DNA from 3 places in the Streptomyces sp. NPDC029139 genome. Region 1 is predicted to be linked to each of the others. Evidence: riboswitches for the same ligand, from Rfam matches in the RefSeq annotation. Region 1 holds a riboswitch; each other region holds the start of a gene.
What was found. Region 1 has a riboswitch for cyclic di-AMP ahead of ACZ4VW_RS21635 (M23 family metallopeptidase). Riboswitches for the same ligand answer to the same signal wherever they lie in the genome.

Region 1 (3,266 bases):
GCCCGCGCGCCTGCCCCCTCGCCGTCTGCGACTGCCACATCGGCTACGTGCACCTGGAGACGCTGCCGTTGTACGACGTGTTCGCCGGCGGCGTCCTGGAGCGCATCCCCGACCGGATCCCCGCACGGCTCCCCGAGGGGCTTCCCTTCGTGGTCAGAGAGGCATGAGGTCGGGGCGCTTCGCCGCCACGTGGTCGCCGGAGCTCTCTCCGCGCAGCCGGCGGCCGATCCACGGTACGAGGTACTCCCTGGCCCAGTAGATGTCGTCCCGGCGCACCTCCAGGGTGCCCCGGGGCGGCAGCGGCGGCCAGGGCTGGTCCGGGTCGGCCGGCACCGGAAGGCCGAGGACCTGGGCGGCGCGCAGCGCGACCCGGGTGTGCCCCTCGGGCGACAGGTGCAGCCGGTCGCCGTCCCAAGCCCGCCTGTCCTGCACGGACTTGAGCGACCACAGATCCAGGACCGGGCAGCCGTAGCGGTCCGCGATGGCCCGGACATGGGCCGTGTAGGTGGCGATCTTGCCGCGCAGATGGCGCAGCACGGGCACGTCCCGGGTGTCGAAGCCGGTCGTCACCATGACCGTGCCGACGGCGGAGGTCAGCTCGGCGACGGCGCGCTCGAAGCGCTCGGCCACGTCGTCGGGGTCACTGCCCGGGCGGATGATGTCGTTGCCCCCCGCGCAGAAGCTCACCAGGTCCGGGGCGAGTTCCTTCGCCCTCGGGACCTGCTCCTCCACGATCTGGTCGAGGAGGCGGCCGCGTACGGCCAGATTGGCGTAACGGAATGCGTCGTGCTCCGGCAGCTGGTCGGCGAGCAGGACCGCGAAGCGATCCGCCCAGCCGACGAACTTCCCGTCGGGCCCGGGGTCACCGACGCCCTCGGTGAAGCTGTCACCGATCGCCGCGTACGACCCGAACACGCCCATGTCTCTTGATCTCGAATCGTCTGCCACGGGAGCACATCTTTCCCTTACGCGTGTGACCTACGCGACCGTAAGGAGGGGTTGACGGCAGGTGAGATATGCCACCGGTCAAGATTCCGCCAAGCCGGAATACGCCGAGGCCCGGCACGCGCGTGCCGGGCCTCTCTGACGTGCGTGGATCAGACGCCGACGCCGTGCTGGCGCAGGTAGGCCAGCGGGTCGATGTCGGAGCCGTAGCTCGGACCGGTGCGCATCTCGAAGTGCAGGTGCGGACCGCTGGAGTTGCCGGTCGAGCCGGAGAGGCCGATCTGGTCGCCACCGCCGACGCTCTGGCCCGCCGAGACGGAGAGCGAGGAGAGGTGCGCGTACTGGGAGTACGTGCCGTCCGCGTGCTGGATGACGACCTCGTTGCCGTACGAGCCGCTCCAGCCGGCGGAGTGGACGGTGCCGGGGCCGACGGCCTTCACCGAGGTGCCGGAGGAGGCCATGAAGTCGACACCGGTGTGGTAGCCGGAGGACCACATGGAGCCGGAGGCACGGTACGGCGTGGAGACACCGCCGGAGACCGGCGCGACCCAGCCGGAGGACGCGGCCTGCGCCGGGGCGGCCTGGGCGGGCGCCGCCGCGCTGCGCTCGGTGGAGCGCGAGCTGCGCGACTCGGCCGCGGCGGAGGAGGACTTCTCCGCCTTGGGAGCGGCCTTCGGAGCGGCCTTGGGCTTGGCCTTGGGGGCGGCCTTCGGAGCGGCCTTGGGCGCGGGCGCCTTGGCCGTCGACTTGGCGCCGAGGGTGAGCTTCATGCCGGGGAGGATCAGCGAGGGGTTCTCGCCGATGATCTGCCGGTTGTCCTGGTAGAGCTTCTTCCAGCCGCCGGCCAGGTGGTGCTCGGCCGCGATCTTCGACAGGTAGTCGCCGGGGACGACGGAGTACGTCTTCGGCTTGGCGGCGGGAGCCGCCGGGGCGGCGGCCGGAGCCGCGGCGACGGCGGCGACGGCCTGCTCGGGCGTCACGGCCGGGGCGCCCTTGTCGGCGGCGTGGGCTCCGGTCGCACCGAGGAGCGGCAGGGCGACGACGGCGCCACCGGTGCCGGCGGCGACGAATCCGCGCGTGATCGGGTTGACCTTGGGACGGCGATGCTTACCCTTCGCGGGCATGGCGAATTCCTCTCCGTCGCCTGCGAGGTGAGCTGTCGGGTTCGGACTGGAGATGTCCGGCCGCTTCTCACGCGGCTTCACCCCGAGCCGTCCGGATCGACCGGTTCGGCGTACTTACCTGGGTCCCCCGCTCCTGCCATACGTGGGTGGGTGCGGATTCCGGACGGTGGCAGGATTCGGCGGTCCGACCGGATTGACGGTGACCGTAGACGAGCGGGGTCGGCACGAACAAGCCACCGTTTTTCTTTCGCATTCACGGCCCCGCAATTCGCCCGGAATTCCGGTCACCCTCCGTGGATGTCGGAACCCCGATCACCTTTTCCGGTAAGGGGATTGGCCGCAATGATCAGGCACGTTCCGTGACCTTTATGACGCTGCTCACGCGCCGGATCCCATCTCCCCTGCAATCAGGGCGCGTTATACCGAAGGAGTCAATTCGGACAGAACACCCATTCCCCTGCCCGGGGGTGTGCGGAGCCGACCTCAGCCGGGATGATTGCCCCAGGAACCGAATCGATCCGCCAACCTTCAGGAGCACTCGTGACGCAGCAGCTGCCGCAGGTCCCGTCGACCGAACCCGAGCTGGCCGGGGTCCGCAACTTCCGGGACGTGGGCGGCCTGCCGACCGTGGACGGCCGATCGGTGCGGTTCGGACGCCTCTTCCGCAGCGGCCACCTCGCGCACGCCACCGAGGAGGACGCCGCCTTCCTCTCCACCCTCGGGCTGCACACGATCTTCGACTTCCGCAACCTGGCCGACAGGAAGGTCGAGGGCATGGACGTCGAGCTCCCGGGTGTACGAAATGTGAACATACCGCTCAACGACCCGGCCGACGGCAAGGAGTTCTGGAAGCTCGTCAGCAGCGGCGATCTGGACCAGCTCCGCGCCGCCCTCGGCGACGGCAAGGCGGCGGACCGCATGTCCGATTCGTACCGGAAGATGATTGTCGAGCGCACGGCGGAACACAGCCGCGTCCTGCACGCGATGGCCGAGGACAGCGTCCCCGCGCTGATGCACTGCGCGGCCGGCAAGGACCGGGCGGGCCTGTCCATCGCCATCTCGCTGCTCGCGGTGGGCGTCGAGCGCGAGGCCGTCGAGGCCGACTACGTGAAGTCGAACGATCCGCACCGCCGCTACAAGGTGCGCCGCAGCTCCACCTCCGCGGACGCGATGTCGCCCGAGGTGATGGAGCTGCTC
Region 2 (3,266 bases), on a different contig from region 1:
CTGTGGAGCGCCCACTTCGGCAACGGCCTCTACGGTGGACTGCAGTTCACGCAGGAGACCTGGGAGGCGTACGGCGGCCTGGCGTACGCGACCAGTGCCGATCTCGCCAGCCGCGCCCAGCAGATCGCGGTGGCCGAGAAGGCGCTCGCCGCGGGCTCCACGCAGTGGGCCACCTGCGCCCCCATCGCCGGACTGACGAACGACGGCGTCGCGCCCGGTGTCGACCCGGGCTCGGCGCTCACGCCGCCGGAGCCGACGGGTCCGGTCGCGGAGTCGAACCGGACCGCGGGCCTCCCGGCCGCTCCCGACGCCCTCGAGAGCGTCACTCCCGCCCCTGACGCCCCGGCGACCACCGCGCCCGCGACGCCGGCCCCGGACGCCCTCACGGAGGCCCCCGGCGCGTCCGTCGCCCCCACCGCGCCGGTGGCGCCCGGTACGGGCAAGCACCGCGGTGACGCGGCCCCGGAGGAGACGGTCAATCCGGGCAAGTCTGGCGAAACAGGTCGCCACGCCTCGCCCGGCACCTCGCCGACCGACGCACCGACCGACGCGTCGTCGGCCGGTGCGACGCCGGGCGCAGATCTGAACAATACGGACCTTGCGGACGGTTCGGGCTCCACGGACTCCGGGAACTCCGCGGACGTCACGGACTCGAAGGACACTTCGGGCGAATACACCGTCAAGCCGGGTGACAGTCTCACCGGCATTGCTCAGGAGAACGAACTCCCCGGCGGCTGGGGTGCCCTCTACGACGCCAACCGTTCGACGGTGGGCGCCGATCCGGACCTCATCCTCCCTGGCCAGAGCCTCGATCTGACGATCGGTCTGCCCGGGTCGAAGGGTTAGTTAGAAGCCGTTTGTCCGGTTCTGCTCCAGTGAGACATGGGTCTCTTTGTCTCAACTGGCATGTAGCGTCCGCAAACTTTGCTTCCGTCACCTCTCACCTGCGTAAACACCCTTCGTCCTGGAGTGCTTACGGGCGATATTTCCCCAATGGACGTCTTTGAACTTCCGAGGGGTCTGTGTCTACGGTCGTCATCGCTCGCCACCGCGGGCCCCGTCGACCGATACGCCGAATCCTGCCGTCGGCCGATGGGAACAGTCGTCGCGTCATGCGCCGAAGGCAGGAGCGGGGGACCCAAGGTAAGTGCCGTCCCCGGCCGTTGAGACAGACGGCCGACGGAACGGCTTGGGGTGAAGCCGCGCGCAAGGTCGCGCGGCCGGGCAACTCACATGGCCCGAACCCGACAGCTCACCTCGTAGGCGTCGGTGAGGAGAATCTCCATGCTGTTTTCCGCCAAGGGCAAACACCGTCGTCCCTCCAAGGCCACCCGCGCCGTCGCCCTCGCCGGTGTCGCCGGTGTCGCCGTCGCCGCCCCGCTGATGACCGCCGGCTCCGCCTCGGCCGCCACCGTCTCCGAGTGGGACACCGTCGCCCAGTGCGAGTCCGGCGGCAACTGGTCCATCAACACCGGCAACGGCTACTACGGCGGCCTTCAGTTCTCCGCCTCCACCTGGGCCGCCTACGGTGGCACCGCGTACGCCTCCTCCGCCGACCAGGCCTCGAAGTCGCAGCAGATCGCCGTCGCCGAGAAGGTCCTCGCGGGCCAGGGCAAGGGTGCCTGGCCGAGCTGTGGCGTGGGCCTGTCCAGCGCCTCCCCCGAGCAGGCGCCGCAGCAGAGCGCCCCGCAGCAGCAGGAGCGTCAGGCCGAGCAGCCGACGACCCGCAGCGAGCAGCGGACCGCGCCGAAGAGCGCGCCGAAGGCCGAGTCCAAGAAGACCGTCACCACCCCGACCGGCAAGAAGGTCGAGAAGGGTGACGGCGAGTACAAGGTCGTCACCGGCGACACCCTGAGCAAGATCGCCGCCGCGCACGACGTCAAGGGCGGCTGGGAGAAGCTCTTCGAGCTCAACAAGGACGTCGTCGACGACGCCGACCTGATCTACCCGGGCCAGCAGCTTCACCTGAAGTGAGCCCGGCGGCTCGCGTGAGTCCGGCGGCTCACGCGGCCCCTCCGACCCTCCCGCGGTGACCACCCCGGTCCGGCGCGCCCTCCCCCGTGCGCGCCGGACCGGGGTTCCGCGCGTTCGGAGGGTGCGCCTCGCGGGGGAAGCCTCCCGGCGGTGCGCCTCCCGAGGGTGCCCCTCCCGGTAGTGCGCCTCGCGAGGTGCCCCTTCCGGTCGTGCGCCTCCCGGGCCGGTCCGGCGCTCCGCAGGGCCACGCGCTCCGGCGATTCCGCGCTACCGGAGGGTAGCTTCGGGGTCGTTCGTCCGGGGATGCGTGCCCTTGGGTCCTTTTTCGTCCCAGCGGGCGGGCGCACGGCCGACCGGAGCCCCCGAGCCGGTTAGGCTCTTGTCGCAAGGCCGAAGCGACCCTGCACAAGTGTTCGTCACATCTAGCGTCACATCCCAGAAGGAGATGCTCGTGCCGTCCATCGACGTCGTCGTAGCCCGGGAAATCCTGGACTCCCGAGGCAACCCCACGGTCGAGGTCGAGGTCGGCCTCGACGACGGCAGCACCGGTCGTGCTGCTGTTCCGTCCGGTGCCTCCACCGGAGCGTTCGAGGCCATTGAGCTCCGTGACGGAGACAAGAGCCGCTACATGGGCAAGGGTGTCGAGAAGGCCGTCCTCGCCGTCATCGAGCAGATCGGCCCGGAGCTCGTCGGCTACGACGCCACCGAGCAGCGCCTGATCGACCAGGCCATGTTCGACCTGGACGCCACCGACAACAAGGCCTCGCTCGGCGCCAACGCCATCCTCGGCGTCTCCCTCGCCGTCGCGCACGCCGCCTCCGAGGCCTCCGACCTCCCGCTCTTCCGCTACCTGGGCGGTCCGAACGCGCACCTGCTGCCCGTTCCGATGATGAACATCCTGAACGGCGGCTCGCACGCCGACTCCAACGTGGACATCCAGGAGTTCATGATCGCGCCGATCGGCGCGGAGTCCTTCTCCGAGGCCCTGCGCTGGGGCACCGAGGTCTACCACACCCTCAAGTCCGTCCTGAAGACCAAGGGCCTGTCCACCGGTCTCGGCGACGAGGGCGGCTTCGCCCCGAACCTCGGCTCCAACCGCGAGGCGCTCGACCTCATCCTCGAGGCCATCAAGCAGGCCGGCTACGTCCCGGGCAAGGACATCGCGCTGGCGCTCGACGTCGCCGCGTCCGAGTTCTACAAGGACGGCTCGTACGAGTTCGAGGGCAAGTCCCGCTCGGCCGCCGAGATGACGGACTACTACGCCGAGCTCGTCGACGCGTACCCGCTCGTCT
Region 3 (3,266 bases), on a different contig from region 1:
TCGCGGGCCGCGCCGACGAACTGTGCCGCTTCGCGGTCCTGTTCGGTGACCCGCAGCTCGCTCTCACCGCCGTCCACCGGGTCCTGGACGTCACCGCGGAGGAGGTGCAGGCGGTCGCCAAGGCCCGGCTGCGCCCGGACAACCGCGCGGTGCTCGTCTACGAGCCGATCGGTACCGAACAGAGCGACAGCGACGAGGAAGAGGGAGCGGACCAGTGACCGACGCTGCCGCGTCTTTGACGAGCATGACGTTCCACCCGCAGCCGGAGCCGGGCACCGCGAAGCCCTGGGCCTTCCCGGCCCCGGACCGCGGAGCGCTGGACAACGGCCTGACGGTGCTGCACTGCCACCGGCCCGGCCAGCAGGTCGTGGCCGTCGAGGTCTTCCTCGACGCGCCGCTGGACGCCGAGCCCGAGGGCCTGGACGGCGTGGCCACGATCATGGCCCGCGCCCTCTCCGAAGGCACGGACAAGCACACCGCGGAGGAGTTCGCGGCCGAGCTGGAGCGCTGCGGCGCCACGCTCGACGCGCACGCCGACCACCCCGGCGTACGGGTCTCCCTGGAGGTCCCCGTCTCCCGGCTGCCCAAGGCGCTCGGGCTGCTCTCCGAGGCGCTGATCGCGCCGGCCTTCCTCGACACCGAGATCGAGCGCCTGGTGCGCAACCGGCTCGACGAGATCCCGCACGAGACGGCCAACCCCGCGCGCCGGGCGGCCAAGCAGCTCTCCAAGGAGCTGTTCCCGGCCGACTCCCGCATGTCGCGGCCGCGCCAGGGCACCGAGGAGACGGTGGCGGCGATCGACGCCGCGGCCGTGCGTGCCTTCTTCGAGGCGTACGTCCGGCCCGCCACGGCCACCGCCGTGGTCGTCGGCGACCTGACCGACGTGGATCTGGACAAGGTCCTCGCCGAGACGCTGGGCGCGTGGACGGGCAACACCGCCGAGCCGCGTCCCGTTCCGCCGATCACGGCCGACGACACCGGCCGCGTGGTGATCGTGGACCGCCCGGGCGCCGTCCAGACCCAGCTGCTCATCGGGCGCGTGGGCGCCGACCGGCACGACCGCGTCTGGCCGGCCCAGGTCCTCGGCACGTACTGCCTCGGCGGCACCCTCACCTCCCGCCTGGACCGCGTCCTGCGGGAGGAGAAGGGCTACACGTACGGGGTGCGGGCGTTCGGCCAGGTGCTGCGCTCCGACGGCCGCGGCAACGGCGCCTCGATGCTCGCCATCAGCGGTTCGGTCGACACCCCCAACACCGGCCCGGCACTTGACGACCTGTGGAAGGTGCTGCGCACCCTCGCCGCGGAGGGTCTGACGGACGCCGAGCGCGATGTGGCCGTGCAGAACCTCGTGGGCGTGGCGCCGCTGAAGTACGAGACGGCCGCCTCCGTCGCCGGAACGCTCGCCGACCAGGTCGAGCAGCACCTTCCGGACGATTTCCAGGCGCAGTTGTACGCCCGCCTCGCCGAGACCGGCACGGTGGAGGCGACGGCCGCCGTCGTCAACGCCTTCCCGGTGAACCGTCTGGTCACCGTGCTCGTCGGCGACGCGGCGCAGATCGAGGAGCCCGTGCGCGCCCTCGGCATCGGTGAAGTGACCGTCGTCACCGGCTGACCGAGGCCCGACCGAGCCCCCTGGAGGACCCCGACGTCACGGTACGTCGGGGTCCTTCCCTATGTCCGTATTGCGGAAGAGGGTGGCTTTATGCCCTGTGGCATGTCTTACAAACAGCCGTGTCTGTTTGCTGATTGAAAGAAGGTCCGCTTAGCGTCGGTCCGGCTGTTCGCCAGTTGCACCCGCCGCGCCCGCGGCATCGGACAGTCATCGCCGAGTCCCCGTCAGGCGCGAGCCTGGGGAGCCGGGGACCCACGAAGTCCCTGGGGTGAATCGGACGCCTTCGCATCCGTGCGGAGGGGCCCGTAGGAGACCTTCCTGCTCCGAACCCGTCAGCTAACCCGGTAGGCGAGAAGGAAGGAAAGGATCAGCCACTACATGGCGTTCACCCGTGCCACCGGGAAGCATCGTGGTCCGAGCCGTCTGGCGCGCCGCAGCGCGGGCATCGCCGGCATCGCGACCCTCGCCACCACCGGCGTCATCGGAACCCTCGCCTCCCCGGCACTCGCCGTCGACGCGGACACTCCGTCCCCCGAGGACACCGGCCTGACCCAGATCGTCGCCGTCGACACCCTCGCGGACACGATCGACGCCCAGGCCGCCGCCCAGGAGCGCGAGGCCGTCGAGGCCCAGGAGCGCGCCGAGGCCGCCGCCCGCGCGAAGGCCGAGGCGAAGCGCAAGGCCGAGGCCCGCGCCAAGGAGATCCGCGAGGCCAAGGAGCGCGCCGCCCGCGAGGCCGAGCGCAAGCGTCTGAACTCCTTCACCCTCCCCGTGGCCGGCTCGTACGTGACCACCGGCTACCAGGCCGGCGGCTCGCTCTGGTCCTCCGGCAGCCACTCCGGCGTCGACTTCCGTGCCGCCTCCGGCAGTCGGGTCGTCTCCGTCGGCTCCGGCACCGTCGTCGAGGCCGGCTGGGGCGGCGCGTACGGCAACAACATCGTCATCCGGATGAACGACGGCACGTACACCCAGTACGGTCACCTGTCGGCCATCAGTGTCTCGGTCGGCCAGTCCGTCACCCCGGGCCAGCAGATCGGTCTCTCCGGCTCGACCGGCAACTCGACCGGCCCGCACCTGCACTTCGAGGCCCGCACCAGCGCCGAGTACGGCTCCGACATCAACCCGGTCGCCTATCTGCGCGCCCGCGGCGTGAACGTCTGACCGCAGGCCCACAGCACGTCAGAAAAGCCCCGGCTCGTACAGAGCCGGGGCTTTTTGCTGGCCAAAAGATATCCATGCTTCCCGGAGACCCGTCGGAAATACTGCTCTGCTGCAATAGAGTCGCCGACGAACCGGTTTCGCGCGGATCAAAGCGGAGGTCGAACATGCGCATTCCCGCGCACTCGGTATGCACGGCGATCCGGGACGACATCGTCTCCGGTGTCTTCGCGTGCGGCAGCCGGCTGACCGAGGAGCAGCTGGCCCGCCGCTACGGAGTCTCCCGCGTCCCGGTTCGCGAGGCCCTGCGCACCCTGGAGTCCGAGGGCTTCGTGATCAGCCGCCGCCACGCGGGCGCCCATGTCGCCGAGCCCACCGAGCAGGAGGCGGCGGACCTGCTGGACGTACGGGCGCTGCTTGAGCCGCTGGGCGCCGCACGCGCCGCCCAGCGCCGCACGGAAGCCCACCTCAAGGTGCTGCGGGGCCTGGTCAGGCT

Region 2: another riboswitch for cyclic di-AMP. It lies ahead of ACZ4VW_RS18820 (transglycosylase family protein); the one in region 1 lies ahead of ACZ4VW_RS21635 (M23 family metallopeptidase).
Region 3: another riboswitch for cyclic di-AMP. It lies ahead of ACZ4VW_RS26695 (M23 family metallopeptidase); the one in region 1 lies ahead of ACZ4VW_RS21635 (M23 family metallopeptidase).

The regions. Positions count from the first base shown of each region.
Region 1 covers NZ_JBVHWN010000009.1:248,912-252,177, forward strand. Annotated here, with positions in the region: gene ACZ4VW_RS21625 (STM4011 family radical SAM protein) at 1-167, shown strand, start outside; gene ACZ4VW_RS21630 (SGNH/GDSL hydrolase family protein) at 154-948, opposite strand; gene ACZ4VW_RS21635 (M23 family metallopeptidase) at 1,098-2,069, opposite strand; cyclic di-AMP (ydaO/yuaA leader) riboswitch at 2,074-2,228, opposite strand; gene ACZ4VW_RS21640 (tyrosine-protein phosphatase) at 2,610-3,266, shown strand, end outside.
Region 2 covers NZ_JBVHWN010000007.1:267,733-270,998, forward strand. Annotated here, with positions in the region: gene ACZ4VW_RS18815 (transglycosylase family protein) at 1-846, shown strand, start outside; cyclic di-AMP (ydaO/yuaA leader) riboswitch at 1,106-1,281, shown strand; gene ACZ4VW_RS18820 (transglycosylase family protein) at 1,285-1,974, shown strand; gene eno (phosphopyruvate hydratase) at 2,426-3,266, shown strand, end outside.
Region 3 covers NZ_JBVHWN010000014.1:94,947-98,212, reverse strand. Annotated here, with positions in the region: gene ACZ4VW_RS26705 (M16 family metallopeptidase) at 1-218, shown strand, start outside; gene ACZ4VW_RS26700 (M16 family metallopeptidase) at 245-1,612, shown strand; cyclic di-AMP (ydaO/yuaA leader) riboswitch at 1,814-1,977, shown strand; gene ACZ4VW_RS26695 (M23 family metallopeptidase) at 1,991-2,773, shown strand; gene ACZ4VW_RS26690 (GntR family transcriptional regulator) at 2,938-3,266, shown strand, end outside.